One region of the Sorangium sp. So ce426 genome, then DNA from elsewhere that is predicted to be linked to it. Evidence: riboswitches for the same ligand, from Rfam matches in the RefSeq annotation. Region 1 holds a riboswitch; each other region holds the start of a gene.
The links. Region 1 has a riboswitch for cobalamin ahead of WMF44_RS01390 (energy-coupling factor ABC transporter permease). Riboswitches for the same ligand answer to the same signal wherever they lie in the genome.
Positions count from the first base shown of each region.

Region 2: linked by a shared signal. The riboswitch ahead of WMF44_RS21080 (TonB-dependent receptor domain-containing protein) and the one ahead of WMF44_RS01390 (energy-coupling factor ABC transporter permease) in region 1 are both predicted to bind cobalamin.
Region 3: linked by a shared signal. The riboswitch ahead of WMF44_RS05100 (TonB-dependent receptor) and the one ahead of WMF44_RS01390 (energy-coupling factor ABC transporter permease) in region 1 are both predicted to bind cobalamin.

Region 1 covers NZ_CP150341.1:355,809-361,096, reverse strand. The annotation lists gene WMF44_RS01400 (enoyl-CoA hydratase/isomerase family protein) at 342-1,163, shown strand; gene WMF44_RS01395 (hypothetical protein) at 1,852-2,028, opposite strand; cobalamin riboswitch at 2,127-2,334, shown strand; gene WMF44_RS01390 (energy-coupling factor ABC transporter permease) at 2,433-3,146, shown strand; gene WMF44_RS01385 (hypothetical protein) at 3,143-3,493, shown strand; gene WMF44_RS01380 (CbiQ family ECF transporter T component) at 3,483-4,232, shown strand; gene WMF44_RS01375 (energy-coupling factor ABC transporter ATP-binding protein) at 4,229-5,050, shown strand; gene WMF44_RS01370 (CbiX/SirB N-terminal domain-containing protein) at 5,026-5,288, shown strand, end outside.
Region 2 covers NZ_CP150341.1:5,661,606-5,666,893, forward strand. The annotation lists gene WMF44_RS21075 (hypothetical protein) at 1-1,043, opposite strand, end outside; gene WMF44_RS21080 (TonB-dependent receptor domain-containing protein) at 1,037-3,115, opposite strand; cobalamin riboswitch at 3,275-3,501, opposite strand; gene dhbC (isochorismate synthase DhbC) at 3,744-5,012, shown strand; gene WMF44_RS21090 ((2,3-dihydroxybenzoyl)adenylate synthase) at 5,009-5,288, shown strand, end outside.
Region 3 covers NZ_CP150341.1:1,379,149-1,384,436, reverse strand. The annotation lists gene WMF44_RS05105 (hypothetical protein) at 1-90, opposite strand, end outside; gene WMF44_RS05100 (TonB-dependent receptor) at 258-2,480, opposite strand; cobalamin riboswitch at 2,719-2,926, opposite strand; gene typA (translational GTPase TypA) at 3,066-4,952, shown strand; gene WMF44_RS05090 (hypothetical protein) at 5,075-5,288, shown strand, end outside.

The sequences.
Region 1 (5,288 bases):
GATGACGGGGGAGCGACGGCGGGATACGCGCGAGGCGAACACGGGTGTGCGGGTCGGAGGACGGGCGGTCTGCCCGACTCACTGCGATCGCACGCGGGCTCGTGGCAGGGCCGTCATGTCGCGCGCATCCGCAGTCAAGCGGTGAGTTCGGATCATCGAGCGACGGGCCGTGTCCCGGAACAGGCGCGTGACATGCTCTGGAAATCGCTCGGTTGGAAATCGCTCGCTCGTCGGCTCGGCAACGGCCTCGACACGGCGGGATCGGACGGACACGGAATGACGCCCTCCCTGGCCCGCGGCAGGCGCTTCCCCCCGGCCCGGGGCGCTGCTAACCACGATCCATGACCGCTCAAGAACAGCAGCCGGGGGCCCGCGGTACGCTCCAGTTCGTCGCCGTCGAGCGCGAGGGTCACGTCGCCACCGTGACCATCCAGCGGCCCGACAAACTCAACGCGCTGAACCCCGCCGTGCTCGGCGAGCTCACCGCGGCCTTCCGCGACCTCCTCGCGCCCGCCGAGGGCAACGAGGTCCGCGCGGCGGTGCTGACCGGCGCCGGCAAGGCGTTCGTCGCCGGCGCCGACATCGCGGAGATGGCGGCCATGAACAGCATCGCCGCGAAGCGGTTCGCCGACGCAGGCCACCGGCTCGCCGACCTCATCGAGACTGCCCCCTTCCCCGTGATCGCCGCCGTCAACGGCTTCGCGCTGGGCGGCGGCTGCGAGCTCGCCCTCGCATGCGACTTCATCTACGCCGCCGAAGGCGCCAAGCTCGGCCAGCCCGAGGTGAACCTGGGCGTCATCCCAGGGTTCGGCGGGACCCAGCGGCTGCTGCGACGGGTCGGGCCAGGACGCGCGCGCGAGCTCGTCTATTCAGGAGACATGATCACCGCCCAGCAGGCGCTCTCGATCGGGCTCGTCAACGCCGTCTTCCCAGCGACCGATCTGCTCGCGCGCGCCCGCGAGACCGCCCTCAAGATCGCCTCGCGCGGACCGCTCGCCGTCGCCGCCGCCAAGCGCGTCCTCCTGCGCGGCGAGAGCCTCGACCTCGCCGCCGCCAACGAGCTGGAAGCCCAGGCATTCGCCGCGCTCTTCGGCAGCGAAGATCAACAGCTCGGAATGAAAGCGTTCCTGGCGAAATCGCAGGCAACGTTCACGGGCAAGTAAAGGCTCGCGAGGCGCGAGGCGCGAACCGCGCGCTCGAGGGCAAAAAAATACCGCGCATCACGCTGGAGGGGGGCCCAGAATGACCGCGGCAGGGAAACCGCGCCGGAGTCTTGAACGTCCGCCACGGTGCAGAAGAAAGACCGCATGCGCTCCGGGCTGGGGGGTCCGCGCCGGCGCGCATGCGGTAGTCAGATTGTGGCATCCGCAAGCGCGTTGTCGATAACAAAGTGCAACGCGTGCACGCCGAGCGAGCAGAACGCTCCACGCGCGAAGGCGGCCAGGCGGGCGCGCGACCCACACACACTCGATCTGCGGGAATTCACGTTCGAGCCGGGCATACCCATCCACCAGAGACAGCGCCCAGCGCTGCGTTCGTCTCGCATTCCGAGGCGAGCGAACACGAAATCCCTGCTCTCTTCAATAAGAGAGGCCACGAGGCAGCAGGCCGTGCACCGGACACCTGCTCCCGAGTAAAGAGCCAGGACGAACAAAGCACACTGCGGAAGGAACGCGCCGGCGCCGGTATTCAAGCGCACGAGAGCCCCTCGTACAGACCCAGACCGAGACGGGGGCTGCGCCCGCGCGGCGACAAAGTAAACAGGTTTTATCTAAGGGGGACATAATTCAAGGCGTGTCGATCGACGACCCTTCGCGTGATGCGTCTGGGTCAATTTCTCGGCCTCGGCCATCACACATGACAGGGCATCGATCGCTCGTCGGCGCGCATGCCCGCTCGATCGGGGGCGCCGACGGGCGCGCGGCGCCCCTCGGCAGCGATGGCCTCGTGCGCCTCGGCAGCGCCCCCGAAGGCGGGCGCCCCGAGGGCGGGCGCCCCCGAGGGCGGGGTGCCCACCAGCACAGGCATCACCGCCGCGCCGACGCCGCGCCCGCCGAGCACCTCGTCCGCGATCGGGGCGCGACGTCCTTGACGCCGGGCACGAAACGGGATTACCGAGCACCGGCCTGACAATCCATTCCTCGGGTGCCCTCCGGGGCATAACAGGGAAGCCGGTGCAAAACCGGCGCGGTCCCGCCACCGTGAGTGGGGAGCTGCCTCCGAAGACCACTGGGCCCCATTGGAAGAGGCCTGGGAAGGTGGACGCAGCGCTGGGAGCTCGATCAGCTCCCTGAACCCATGAGCCGGGAGACCTACCCGAGCCTCCCACGAGGTGCAGCTTGCGCACGTCTTCGTGGCGTTCGGGTGCGGACTTCACCCGGAGCGCCGAAATCGGTCTTCACGGCCGCGCGTTGTCGATCGCCATCGTGTTCATGGGGACGCTCCTCGCGCCCCGCCCCGCGGCCGCGATGCACCTCGCGGAAGGCGTCCTGCCGCTCGGCTGGTGCGCCGTCTGGAACGCGCTCGCGCTGCCCTTCGTCGCGATCGCCCTCCACCTGCTCCGGCGCCGCACCCAGCAGGACGTCTTCTACAAGCCGTTCGTCGGCCTCGTCGCGGCCGCCGTCTTCGCGATCTCGTGCATGCCCGTGCCGGTGCCGACCGCCGGGACCTGCTCCCACCCGTGCGGCACGGGGCTCGCGGCGGTGCTCATCGGCCCCTGGATGACCGTGCTCGTCACCGTGGTGGCGCTCCTTATCCAGGCCCTCTTCCTCGCGCACGGCGGCCTCACCACGCTCGGCGCCGACGTCGCGTCGATGGGCATCGCGGGCGCCTTCACCGGATATTTCGCCTTCCACCTCGCGCGGCGCTGCGGCGCGAACCTCTGGGTCGCGGGCTTCCTGGCGGGCGTGACGTCGGACTGGGCAACCTACGCCACCACGGCGCTCGCGCTCGCGCTCGGGCTCTCGGGCGAGGGGTCGGTGACGTCCATGTTCACGGGCGTCGCCCTCGCCTTCGTCCCCACCCAGCTCCCGCTCGGCCTGCTCGAGGGCGTCATGACCGCGGGGGCGCTCGCCTTCCTGCGCGCCCGGCGGCCCGACATCCTGGACCGGCTCCAGGTCGTCCGGCTCGCCCCGGGGGCGTCGTGACGCGGCGGCTCGGACAGCGCCCGGCGCCAGCGCCGCTCGGGCGGCGCGCGTGCGTCGCGTGCGAGCGCGCGCTCCAGCTCGCCGCCTCCCTCTGGCTCGCCGCCTGCGGCAACGCGTCCTGGGACGGCGTCGACGAGGCCGTGGTGCGCCGCGTCGCGGAGGACGCAGGGCGCCACGACACGGGGCCGCTGTTCGCGGGCCTCGAGGGCGACCTCCTGCTGTTCGCGTTCCTCTGGGCCGGGCTCCTCGCCGGCTTCGCCCTCGGCTATTTCTCGCGCGTGCTCTTCGTCGAGCGCGCGGGCGCGCCCGCGGGCAAGGTCGGCGGCGAAGGCCTCCGTGCGGACTGACCCGCCCGCGCGGCTCCGCGACGTGGACGCCCGGCTCCGCCTCGGGGCCGCCGTGGCCGCGTGCTGCGTCGCCGCGGGCGCGCGCTCGCCCGTCACGCCGGCCGCGCTGCTCGTCCTCGCGTGCGCGGCCCTCCGCCTCCAGGGCACGCCGGCGCGCGACGTCCTCCGCGCCGCCGCGCCCGCCGCGTGGATCGGAGCGGTCGCGGCGGCGCTCGCGCTCGCGCTCACGCCGGGGGCGCCGCTCCTCCCCGGCGCCACGTTCCCGGTCGACGCGATCACGGCCGAGGGGGCCCACCGCGCCGTGGCCATCGGCGCGCGCGTCCTCGCGGCGGCCGCGGTGCTCCGGTGGCTCGCCGGCGCCGCCGCGCCCGCCGAGATCGAGGCGGCGCTCGCCGGGCTCGGCGTCCCCGCGGCCCTCGTCGAGCTGCTCGCGCTGACGCGGCGCTTCGCCGGCGTGCTCCAGCGCGCGGCCGACAGCGCGTGGAGCGCCGCCGCGCTGCGCGGCGGGTTCACCCGCCCCGGCGCCGCCGCGCGCTCGGCCGGCGCCGTCGCGGGCGTCGTGGCGCTCCGGACGCTGGAGCGCTCCGAGAGCGCCGCGCTCGCGATGCAGCTCCGCGGCTACCAGGGGAAGCTCCCCGTCGCCGACCGGAGGACGAGCGCGCCCGCCGCGAACGCCGCGTTCGCCGCCGCCGCCCTCGCGGCCCTCGGGCTCAGCGTCGCCGCGGGAGAGGCCGGATGATCGCGCTGCGCGCCCCCCGGCTCGGCTACCGGCGCGGCGAGCCCGTGCTGCGCGACGTGCGCCTCGACGTCGCCGAGGGCGAGTCCGTCGCGGTGCTCGGCGGCAACGGCGCCGGCAAGACAGCGCTGCTCAGGACGCTCGTCGGGCTCCTCCCCGCGCCCGGCGGCGGCGTCGAGATCGCGGGCCGCCGCGTGGGCTCGCCCTCGGACGCCGTCGCCGCGGGCGCCGCGCTCGTGCTCCAGGACCCGGACGACCAGCTGCTCGGCGCGACGCTCCTCGACGACGTCCTGTTCGGCCCGCGAAACCTCGGCCTGCCCGCGCCCGAGGCGCGCCGCCGCGCCGAGGCGGCGCTCGCCGCCGTGCAGATCGCCCACCTCGCCGACCGGGCCATCGAGGCGCTGAGCTTCGGCGAGCGCAAGCGCGCGTGCATCGCCGGGATGCTGGCGATGCAGCCGCGGGTGCTGCTGCTCGACGAGCCGACCGCGGGGCTCGACCCGGAAGGCGAGCTCGCCCTGTGCCAGACGCTGCGCGCGCTCTCCGAGCAGCAGGGGACCACGCTGGTCACCGCGACCCACGCGGTGGATCTCGTGCCGCTCTTCGCCTCGCGCGCGGTCCTGCTGGGCGACGGCGAGGTCCTCACGGACGGGCCGCCGCGGGAGGTGTTCGCGCGGGGGGAGCTCCTCGCGCGGGCGCGCGTGCGGCGGCCGTGGGTCGCCGAGCTCTGGACCCGGATGAGCCCCGTGCCGCCGCGGGGCGGCGCCGGCCTCCCGCTCACCCTGGAGGAGGCGCTCGCGTGCATGACGACGGTCTCCTGCTGATCGGCCACGGCAGCCGCGACGCCGCGTCGAACGCCGAGTTCGAGGCGATCGTGGCCGATTACGCCGCGGCGCGGCCCGGGATCGCCGTGCAGCACGGCTACATCGAGCTCGCGACGCCGCACCTCGCCGACGCGCTCGCGGCGCTCGCGGCGCGGGCGTCCCGCGTGGCGGTCGTGCCGCTCTTCCTGTTCGCGGCGGGGCACGTGAAGAACGACATCCCGCTCGCGCTCGAGCGGGC
Region 2 (5,288 bases), 5.3 Mb from region 1:
GCCTCGGCGAGCGTCGTGACCTCGCCCGTGGTGATGCTCACGGAGAAGGCGCGGTCCCCGGCGAACGCGCCGCCCGCGTAGGCCGTCCCGAGGAGCACGTCCTCGGAGGCGAAGGCGAGCGTGGGCTGGACCGCGGCGCCGAGCGCCCTGGCCACGCCGAGCCGCTCGATCTCCTCCGGGGGCGAGGTGCGAGCGTCGTAGATCACGACGTCGCTCGTCGCCGGATCGTACTCCATCGCCTCGACGTCGAAGCGGCTCGAGCAGGCGACCGCCAGCCGCTCTCCCGAGGGCGACACGGCGAGACGCCCGCAGCCGTAGAGCCCCTGCACGTCGACCGTCCATGTGACAGCGCCCTGCTCCGGCGAGACGCCGACGAGGCGCCCTTCACCCACGGTCGAGAGGTCCGCGGCGAGCCGGCCGAGGGCCACGACAACGTCGTCACCGACGCGCGCCATGCCCGACGGGCGCGGCAGGAGCCCCTCTCCCTCCTCCGGCAGGGCGATGCGCCCCGCGATGGAGTACTCCTTCGTGTCGACGATCAGGAGATCGCCGCCCTCGTCGAACGGCTCCACGCCAGGGCTCGGGTTGCTCCCGTAGCGCGACACGAGCGCGCGGTCCGCGCCCACCTCGATGTAGTCCTGAGGGTTCGACTCGAACCCCTGCCCGACCGGGAGCTGCGCGAGGACCTCGGCGGTCTCGAGATCCATCCAGGTGATCACGTTCGTGCCGAACCGATCGAGCAGGACGACGCGGCCGGACGGCGACGCCGCCCCCGGGACATCGACGTCGCCGGACAGCGCGAGGCTGAGCCCCGGCTTCGCCGCGCCGCTCGACACGAAGGAAGGAGACAGGGTGGTCCCGTCGAGCGCCGACACGGCGATGTTCGTCGACTGGTAGTCGCTCGTCACGATGACGACGCCGCTCTCACACGCGTCGCCGTCGCCGCCGCCGTGGACGCCGCCCGTCGACGGCGGCGGCGAATCCACGTTGCACCCGAGCATCGGAATCGAGATCGCGAACGCAAACCGACTGATCTTCACCATGTTGACTCCAGTGTGAAAAACACGCTCCGCCCCGGGAGCGGAAACCCGACGACATCCGTGCGCCGCGCGTCCAGGAGGTCCGCGACGCGAGCTCTCGCCGCGAGGTGCCCGCCGAGCCACCTCGCCTCCGCGTCGAGGTCGAGGGTCGCTTGCTCCGCGATCACGCCGAGGCCGGCGGGGTCGGCGTACCGGCTCGACTGGTACACGGCCCGGAGCTCGCCCGACGCGCCCGAGAACACGGCGCCGCCCGGGCGCTTCCACTCGGCGTGCAGGCGCGGCGCGACGACGAGGCGCGAGCGGAACGGGAGGAGGTCGTTCCTCGTCGTCCGCCCCGGCGTCGTGTCCCGCGGATCGAGCAGCGTCGCCGCGATCTCGGCGCGGAGGAACCGGGTCACCTCGACCCCGGCCAGGAGCTCCGCGCCCACGACGCGGGCGCGGCCGACGTTGTACGGGCTCACGTAGCCCTGGCCGGACTTCTCGTACGCGACGAGCCCGGAGACCGCGCTCCCGAACGCGAACACGTCGATGAAGGCGCCGCGCAGCACGGCGCCGCGCCCCGTCTGCGCCCGGATCCCGGCCTCGATCGTGGCGCCCGACTCCGGCTCGAGCTCCGCGTTGCCGTGGACGACGCCGGAGACGCCGTACACCTCGCCGAGCGTCGGGACGCGGACGTAGCGGCCCACGGTCGCGAGGAGCCGGAGCCGGTCGCTCCCCACTTCCACGCCGACCCGCCCGGTCGGGACGAGCACGTCGCAAGGGCGCTCCCGGTCCGCGCCGGTGGCGTGGCACTCCCCGCTCGCGAGGGCGTGCAGCGCGAGCCCCTCGCCGAGGCGCGCCTCCGCGCTGACGGCGCCGCGCGCGAACGAGCGCCGCGCCCGCGCGAGCGGGACGTCGTCCGGCGCGCGCGAGATGCCCTCGCGCGCGACCGAGAGCACGGGCCGCACCCGGAGCCGGTCGGCGAAGGAGAGCGTCGCCCCGAGCGTCTGCTCCAGGCGGCGGCCGGCGAGGCGGAGCTCCGGCGTCTGCAGCGCGAGCTCGAAGAGGGGATCGTGGACCTCCGAGCGCGCCTCGATGAACGAGGTGCGCGCCTCGAGCGTGTGCTGCGCCTCTCCGCCGAACGGCACCCGCGCCGCGACGGACGAAAGCGCGCGCCGCGACTCCCCCCGCGCCTCTCGGGACGGCAGGAGCGCGAGCCTCGGCACGCCCTGCTCGCGCTCGGTGCCGTTCGCGATCACGTCGACGATCGCGCCGCCGCCGAGCTCGACGCGCGCGAGCGCCCAGGCGTCGATCGTGCGCACGTCGGCGTTCTGCCGGTGCTCCAGGGTGTCGTCGCTCTCGTCGAAGAGCGTCCCGCCATCGTTGACGAACGCGTAGCGGTTCTCCGCGGCCTCGGCGCTCACCCCGACGATCGCGCTCACCGGGCCCGCGCTGGCGCCGGCGAACGCCCACCCGCGCCGCGCGCCGAGCGAGCCCGCCATGGCGCCCGCGCCGGCCGTCGTCCGGGAAGGCCGCCGCGGCTCGAAGAAGATCGCGCCGCCGGGGCCGAGGCGGTCGGCCTCGATGGGCGCGTGGCCGCGGTAGATCTCGATGCGCTCGATGAGCCAGAGGGGCACGAGGGAGAGATCCGCCGTCCCCACGACGTCGTCGTTCAGGCGGACGCCGGCGAGGTACACCGGCGTCTGCGTGGCGGTCGCTCCCCGGAGGGCCGCGGTCGCCGGCCCGCCGAAGCCGCCCGTCTCGATGATGAGCACGCCCGGCTGCGTGCGAAGGACGTCCGCCGCCCCGAGCCCCGCGCCGGTGAGGCGCTCGCGGCCCAGCACCGACCCCGCGACGGACCTGTCCTTGGGCGGCGCGGGCGCGCGCAGGCGATCCCCCTCGACGCGCACCTCCAGCGGGTCCGGCCCCGGCGGGGCGGCAGCGCGACCGCCCTCCTGCTCGGCCTCCGGCCTGCGCGGCTCGTCGGCGCGGGCGGCCGGCAGGGCCGCCACGGCGCTGCAGGCGGCGAGCGAGAGCCAGCACGCCACGCCGGCGCTCCGGCGCCGCCGCGACCGACGATCCGAGGAATCAACCATTCACGCGCCGCCTGCCCGCGTCGACCCCGCGCTGCTCCGGGTGAGCCGAGAGCCGAAGCGAGGGGGCTGCGTGACGGGCCGCGACACCGCGCGCGAGCGAGGTGGTCGAGGGCCTGGGCGCCTTCCCCTCGAAGGCTCAGGTCAGCGCGCGCCGGCGCACCGGCGCGCGCACCTTCGGCAGGTCTTCGGACTCACGGGCGCTGCGGCCGTCGCCGGTCGCTCTCCTACACATCACCGCTTCCCAGGCTGCTCTGGTGCATGCCCAGTGCTTCTTGGTGATGGTCGTTCCCGTTCACCGCTGCGGGGGCAGTCCCGGATTCTCACCGGGTTCCCTTTTCAGCTCGCCCGGTGATGGCCGGACGAGCACCGATGGCGGGGCGACTCGTCGCACCCGTCACGCAGGATGTCAACGCAGAAGCGAAGACCCGGAGCGCCCCGTCCACAAGCCCACCGGCGACGCACACCCGAGACAGAACCGGGAGTCCCTTGACAGTCTTGCACGCGTGTGCCATGAGTCACTTGAAACTGATTTTCTTTATCAGTTATCAGCAACGAGCGGCCAGAGACCTGACGTCCAGCGCCCGATGACCTGAGCCCACGTGGCTCTCGACGCCCATCGGAGCTGAATGTGACGAGTTCCATCTCGATACCGGCCGCTGTCGCGCTGCCCGCGGCGAACGCGGGGCAGCTGTTGAAGCAATACACCCCCGAGTCGGCGTTCTTCTTCGCGTCGCCGACACGCACCCTCCTCGCGCAGGGCGTACACGACATGATCCTCGAGCCGAACGGCGCGGATCAGGGCGACCGCCTCGCGGACCGCGTCACGAGGGTGCTCGCGTCGGCGTCGAGGGCCGGCGCCGGCCAGAGCCTCCCCATGGTGGTCGGCGCGGTGCCGTTCAACAGCACGTCGCCGGCGCACCTCATCGTGCCGAGGGCGATCCAGAGCGCGGGCCCGCTCAACCCCACGTCGGAATCGCCGCGGGCGCACCTGCCGATCACCGTCCAGGAGCTGCGCCAGGTCCCCGAGCCCCGCGACTACGTGCGCGGCGTCGAGACGGCGGTGGGCCTGATGCGGTCCGAGGCGCTGAGCAAGGTGGTCCTCTCCAGGATGCTGGAGATGGTCCTGCGGGAGCCGGTCGATCTCCGCGTCGTCCTCCAGCGCCTCTCGCAGCAGAACCGGAACGGCTACACCTTCGCCGCCAACCTCTCGGATCCCATGGCGGGGCTCTCCAGCGCGGAGCGCGGCGTCGCGACGTCTCGCGCGCGGACGCTCCTCGGCGCGAGCCCGGAGCTGCTCCTGTCGCGCTCCGGGCTCCGGGTGATCGCCAATCCGCTCGCCGGCTCCGCGGTCCGCAGCCCCGACCCCGACGAGGACCGCCGGCGGGCGATCGCCCTGCTCGCGTCCGAGAAGGACCGGCACGAGCACGCGATCGTCGTCGACGCCGTCGCCGCCGCGCTCCGGCCGTTCTGCCGGCGCCTGAGCGTCCCCGACGAGCCCTCGCTCACGCAGACCCCGACGCTGTGGCACCTGTCGAGCCGGCTCACCGGGGAGCTGCGCGATCTCTCGATCTCCTCGATGAAGCTGGCCACCGCGCTGCACCCGACCCCCGCGGTGTGCGGATACCCGACGGACCGCGCCCGCGAGGCCATCGGGGCGATCGAGCGGTTCGATCGCGGGTTCTTCACGGGGCTCGTGGGCTGGTCCGACGCCAGCGGCGACGGCGAGTGGGCGGTCGTCATCCGATGCGCCGACGTCGCCGGCCGGGCGCTCCGCCTCTATGCCGGGGCCGGGATCGTCATCGGTTCGAACGGCGAGCACGAGCTCGCCGAGACCACCGCCAAGCTCGGGACGATGCTGAACGCGCTCGGCCTCGACCAGGCGCGGGAGCGGGCATGAGCGCTCCGGAGGAGAGCCGGCCGGCGCCCGCGCAGGCGCGACCGCAGGCGCTCGACGGCTGGACTCCGTGGCCGGCCGCGGTGGCCGATCTCTACCGGCGCGCCGGCTACTGGCGCGGCGAGACCTTCGGGCGCCTGCTGCGCGAGCGGGCCGCGCGGCACCCGGATCGGATCGCGCTCGTCAGCGGCGATCGCCGGCTGAGCTACGGTGAGCTCGATCGGCGCGCCGATCGCCTCGCCGCGGGCCTCTTGCACCTCGGGCTCCGGCCGGGGGATC
Region 3 (5,288 bases), 1.0 Mb from region 1:
CGCGACCATCAGGTGCTCAGCGGTTGTCTTCGAGGGCTCGGGGTTCCAGGCGGCGATGGTTCGCAGCGTCGTGACAGGGCTCACGCTCATTGCCCGTCAGCGTTATCCGCACAGGGTATGTGACCTCCGGGAAGCCTGGCAGATGTTCGCGGCGCTCCTGCCCGCGGCGACGGGCGCCGCCGTGAGCGAAGCCGCGTTCCGTGCGTCGCTCGACGCGCTACGCGAGGACCTCCGCCGGACATGAGCCGGCGCGGCGCCTACTCCCAGTACAGCGTCGCCCGCCCGATCGCCGTGAACGGCCACCCTGGCGAGTAGTGGATCCCGGTGACCGGGGCCGGCTCGTACGGCAGCCGCGACGCGCTCGCGAACTGGACCTCGCGCCACGTCGTATCGAACAGGTTCTGGATGTCCGCGGCCACCTCGACGTTCTTCCACCGCAGCCCGGCGTTGGCGTCGACGACCGTGAACCCCTCGGCGGTGAGCGACTCGTCCTCGGTCGCGGGCCGAGCGCCGATCGCCTTGACCCGCAGCGCCGCGAACGGCGTGAACGCGCCGAACGTCGGGCGGACGCCGACGCCCGCGGTCAGCGTCCGGGTCGGCGCGAGGGCGACCGCGCTCGCGTTGCCGGCGTTCTCGCGGAAGCGCGCGCGGGTGAAGGTCGCGTCCACGTCCGCGAAGAGCCAGCTCCGGAGCCGGTAGCGCCCGCCGATCTCGATCCCGTAGCGCCGCGTCTGCCCCGACGCCTCGGTCGCTCCCGCGTCGCCGCTCCAGACCAGCTCCGAGTCCAGGTCGAGCAGGAACGCGGCCCCGCTCAGCGACAGCCCGCGCAGGGGCGCGACCCGCACGCCGACCTCGTAGCCCGTCGCGGGCGTGATCAGCGTCGCCGCCCCCTCGCCCAGCACCGCGCCCTGCGCGTCGTTCGAGTGGAAGCCCCGCCCGAAGTGGGCGAACAGATCAACCCCCTCGGCGGGCGACACGATCGCCGTGAGCTTCGGGAGCAGCTGCATCTGTCCCCGGGCGCCGCTCGACCTGTTCCCCGCCGCCTCGAGGTCCTCGCCCGGATCGTCCACGTTGACGTCGATCCACTGCGCGCGCGCCCCGAGCACGACGCGGAGCCAGCGCCGGAGCCGGGCGTCCTGCTCGACGTAAACGCCGATCTGGCTCTCGTCGACGTGGGTCCTGCTCTTCTCCTCGATCCGCTCGCGCGCCTCGTCGTGGTGGAGGGACTTGTCGATCGCGTCCGCGCGGATCTGCGCGCCGAGCGAGGTCGTGAACCTCGCCCCGCCGATCTCGTATTGCCGGCGGAACCGGAGATCGGCGCCCCCGACGGCGCGGTCGTCGTTCTGCTCGATCTGGTCGCCGTGGACGGGGTCCTCGCTGAAGAACGTGAAGTTCGAGTACAGCGTGAAGCGGTAGCGGACGAGGTAGGCGAGCGCGCTCAGATCGGCGTCCCGCCACGCCATCGAGGTCGCGACGGACGCCATGTGCCGCTCGGTCGCCCCGCCCTCGGTCGGATCCACGGCGCCGAAATGGTCGATGCACGGCTGTCCGAACGCCGACGGCGGCGGGTTCAACCCGCCCTGCTCACCCTCGCCGCACACGGCGCGCGCGGGGATCTGGCCGGAGCCGTGCCAGGTCGATCCATACGACATCCATGTCATCTGGACCTTGCCTGTGTTGCCCAGATCGTGCGTGGCCCGCAGGTACACGTTGAAGCGCTCGAGCCGCTCCGGACTCAGGAACGGCCCGTCGTTCCGGTAGATCTCCGCCGCGGCCACCGCGCGCCACGTGTCGCCGAGATCCGGCGAGGCGATGACGAGGCCGCGCTGGATACCGTACTGCCCCAGGCTGACCTGCGCGTGGCTCTCCTCGAGCTTCTCGGCGAAGCGCAGGTTGACGGCGCCCGCCGTACCGAAGTCGCCGATGCTCGCGTAATAAGGCCCCTTGTACCCGTCGAGCCCTGTCACGAGCTCCGGGATCATGAAGTAGAGATCGGTGAAGCCGTGCCCGTGGCCGTGGCTGACCATGTTGACGGGCACGCCGTCGACGAAGAAGGCGACGTCGGTCCCGTGGTCCGCGTCGAATCCGCGGAGGAAGTACTGGTTCGCCTTGCCGCCGCCCGCGTGCTGCACGGCGAAGAGCCCGGGGACCGCCTCGAGGAGGTCGCCCGGCCGGAGCCTCGGCCTGAGCTCGAGCTCCCGGTGTCCGACGGAGACGCGCGACGCGGCCTCGCTGCCCGGCTTCTCCGCCTGGATCGTGACCTCGATCGCGGCGTCGCCCGCGGGCGCGCCCTCGCCGGCGGGCGCTGCAGCGGCGGCCTCCGGCGGGGCAGCGGCGGCCTCCGGCGGGGCAGCGGGCGACTCGGGGGCGAGGCCCTCGGCGCGCGCGGGCCGCGCGGCGGCCAGCACCATGGATAACGCGGCGAGCAGATGAAATGGATGGCGGTGCCCGTGGCTCGTCGTGACCGTCTCGCGCAGCATTCGTGTCCTCCTTCGCCGCAATCGCGCGGAGCGGCGTCGGGCCGCTCGCGTCGAGCTCCGCGAGGACGAAATGGCTGGCCATCGCACGGTGCGCTGGACCGACCTCTCGCCCCCGCGGGCGACCGGAAGGCGACGCGGGGGGCGGTTCGGTATCCGGGACGTGGCAGAGGCAGAGCTGCACCGGCTCGGACCTCACCGCCTCCCTCGAGGCTCCCAGGTCGAACCGGCGCCGGATGTCTCCCGCCGCCGGGCGCTGGCAGGTCTTCGGGCTCGCGAGCGCTCCGGTCTGACCGGCTCCCTACTGTCCACCGCTTCCCAGCCCTCGTCGGGCCAGTGCATGGGGTGGAGGTCGTTCTCGCTTACCGCTGCGGGGCAGCCCCGGAGTTTCACCGGGTTCCCTCTTCGGCCCAGGCGAACGCCCGGGCACCAGCGCGGCGCGCACCCTATGGCCGCGCGCCTCCGGCTGTCAATCGCTACCGCTCCGCTCGCCCGCTCGGCGCGCGCCGCTCCCGCGCCTCGCGCTCCTCATCCGAGCGCCTCGACGCGCGGCCCCCGTGCAGGCCGGACGTTCGGGCTCTAGCGAGGATGGGCTCGCTCCTCCGTGGGTCGCGTGCTACACGGCCGCCGCCGTATATGCCCCGTAACGATCTCCGCAATATCGCCATCGTCGCCCACGTCGACCACGGGAAGACGACCCTCGTCGATCACATGCTGCGCCAGTCGGGCGCCTTCCGAGAGAACGAGGTCGTGGCCGAGCGGGTCATGGACTCGAACGACCTCGAGCGGGAGCGCGGCATCACCATCCTCGCGAAGAACACGAGCATCCGGTACCGCGGGGTCAAGATCAACATCGTCGACACGCCCGGCCACTCCGACTTCGGCGGCGAGGTCGAGCGCACGCTCATGATGGCCGACGGGGCGCTCCTCCTCGTCGACGCCGCCGAGGGCCCGCTGCCGCAGACGCGCTTCGTGCTCTCGAAGTGCCTCCAGCGCGGCTTCCCTGTCATCGTGGTCATCAACAAGATCGACCGGAGCGACGCGCGCGCCCACGAGGTGCTCTCCGAGGTGTTCGACCTCTTCTGCGACCTCGAGGCGAGCGACGCGCAGATGGACTTCTCGACGCTCTACGCGATCGCGAAGTTCGGCCAGGCGAAGCGCGAGCTCGAGCACGAGGCGAAGGACCTCGAGCCGCTCTTCGAGACCATCCTCGAGCGGGTCCCCGGCCCCTCCGGCGACCCCGACGGCCCGCTCCAGGTCATCGTCTGCAACACGACCCACGACGAGTACGTGGGCCGGCTCGCGGTCGGCCGCGTGGTCCGCGGCACCGCCCGGTCCGGCGCCGACGTCGCGCTCCTCGCCGAGGGCGGCCAGTCGCGCGGCTACGTGAAGATGCTCTACGCCTACGAGGGGCTGAAGCGCGTCGCGGTCGAGAGCGCCGTCGCGGGCGAGGTGATCGCGATCGCCGGGATCGACGCGGTCACGATCGGCGACACGATCACGGATCCGGCGCACCCCGAGGCGCTGCCGCGCATCGTCGTCGAGGAGCCGACGATCAAGATGAAGATCGGCGTCAACACGTCGACCTTCGCCGGCAAGTGCAAGCAGTCGAAGTTCCTGACGAGCCGTCACCTGAAGGAGCGGCTCGAGCGCGAGGCGATGAAGAACCTCGCGATCCGGGTGGAGCCGACCGAGGTGCCCGACACGTTCGTGGTGCTCGGCCGCGGCGAGCTCCAGCTGGCGATCCTCGTGGAGACGATGCGGCGCGAGGGGTACGAGATGCAGCTCTCGAACCCCGAGGTGGTGACGCGCGAGATCGACGGCGAGGTGATGGAGCCGCTCGAGCTCGTGGTCGTGGACGTGCCGGACACCTACGTCGGCATCGTGACCGAGCGCCTCAGCTCCCGGCGCGGCCGGATGGTGAAGATGACGAACCCCGGCTTCGGCCGCGCCCGCCTCGAGTTCCGGGTGCCGTCGCGCGGGCTCATCGGCTTCCGCGGCGAGTTCCTGACGGCGACGCGCGGGACGGGCCTGCTCAACACGATGTTCGACGGCTGGGCGCCCTGGGGCGGCCCGATGATGCGCCGCCCGACCGGCGCCATCGTCGCCGATCGCGTCGGCGTGGCGACCCCGTACGCGCTGCACCACCTGCAGCCGCGCGGCATGTTCTTCATCGTCCCCGGCGTCGAGGTCTACGAGGGGATGATCATCGGCGAGCACAACCGGCCGAACGACACCGACGTCAACGTCATCAAGGAGAAGAAGCTGTCGAACGTGCGCAACCACGGCAAGGACGAGAACGTCCTCCTGGCCAGCCCGCGGCTGCTCACGATCGAGACGGCGATGGAGTGGATCGACGGCGACGAGCTCGTCGAGGTCACGCCCGACGCGGTGCGCGTCCGCAAGAAGGTGCTCGCGTGCAACCGCCGGGAGCGCCGCGAGGACGCGATCGAGCAATCGCAGGCGGTGGAGTGAGCGGCGGGGGCGCGCTGAACGTCCGACGCGCGCCCCGGCCGTGCCTGCCGCGCTGGCCATCGGGGCGCGCGGAACGTGCGACGCCCGCCGCTGCCGTGCCTGCCGCGTTATAAGATGCCCTGATGAGAACGACGCTGATCTTCGCTTTCCTGGCTTCGCTGATCGCGCTCTCGGGGGCGGGTGCTTGCGGCGGGGCCGTCGTCGTCGACGGGCTCCCCGGGAGCTCCGACGGCGCCGGGGGCGCCGGCGCAGCCGGGGGCTCGCAGTCGGCGAGCTCCGGCGGGGCCTCTGTCGAGGAGCAGCGGGCCTCGTGCGATTTCTTCTGCACGCTCTTCG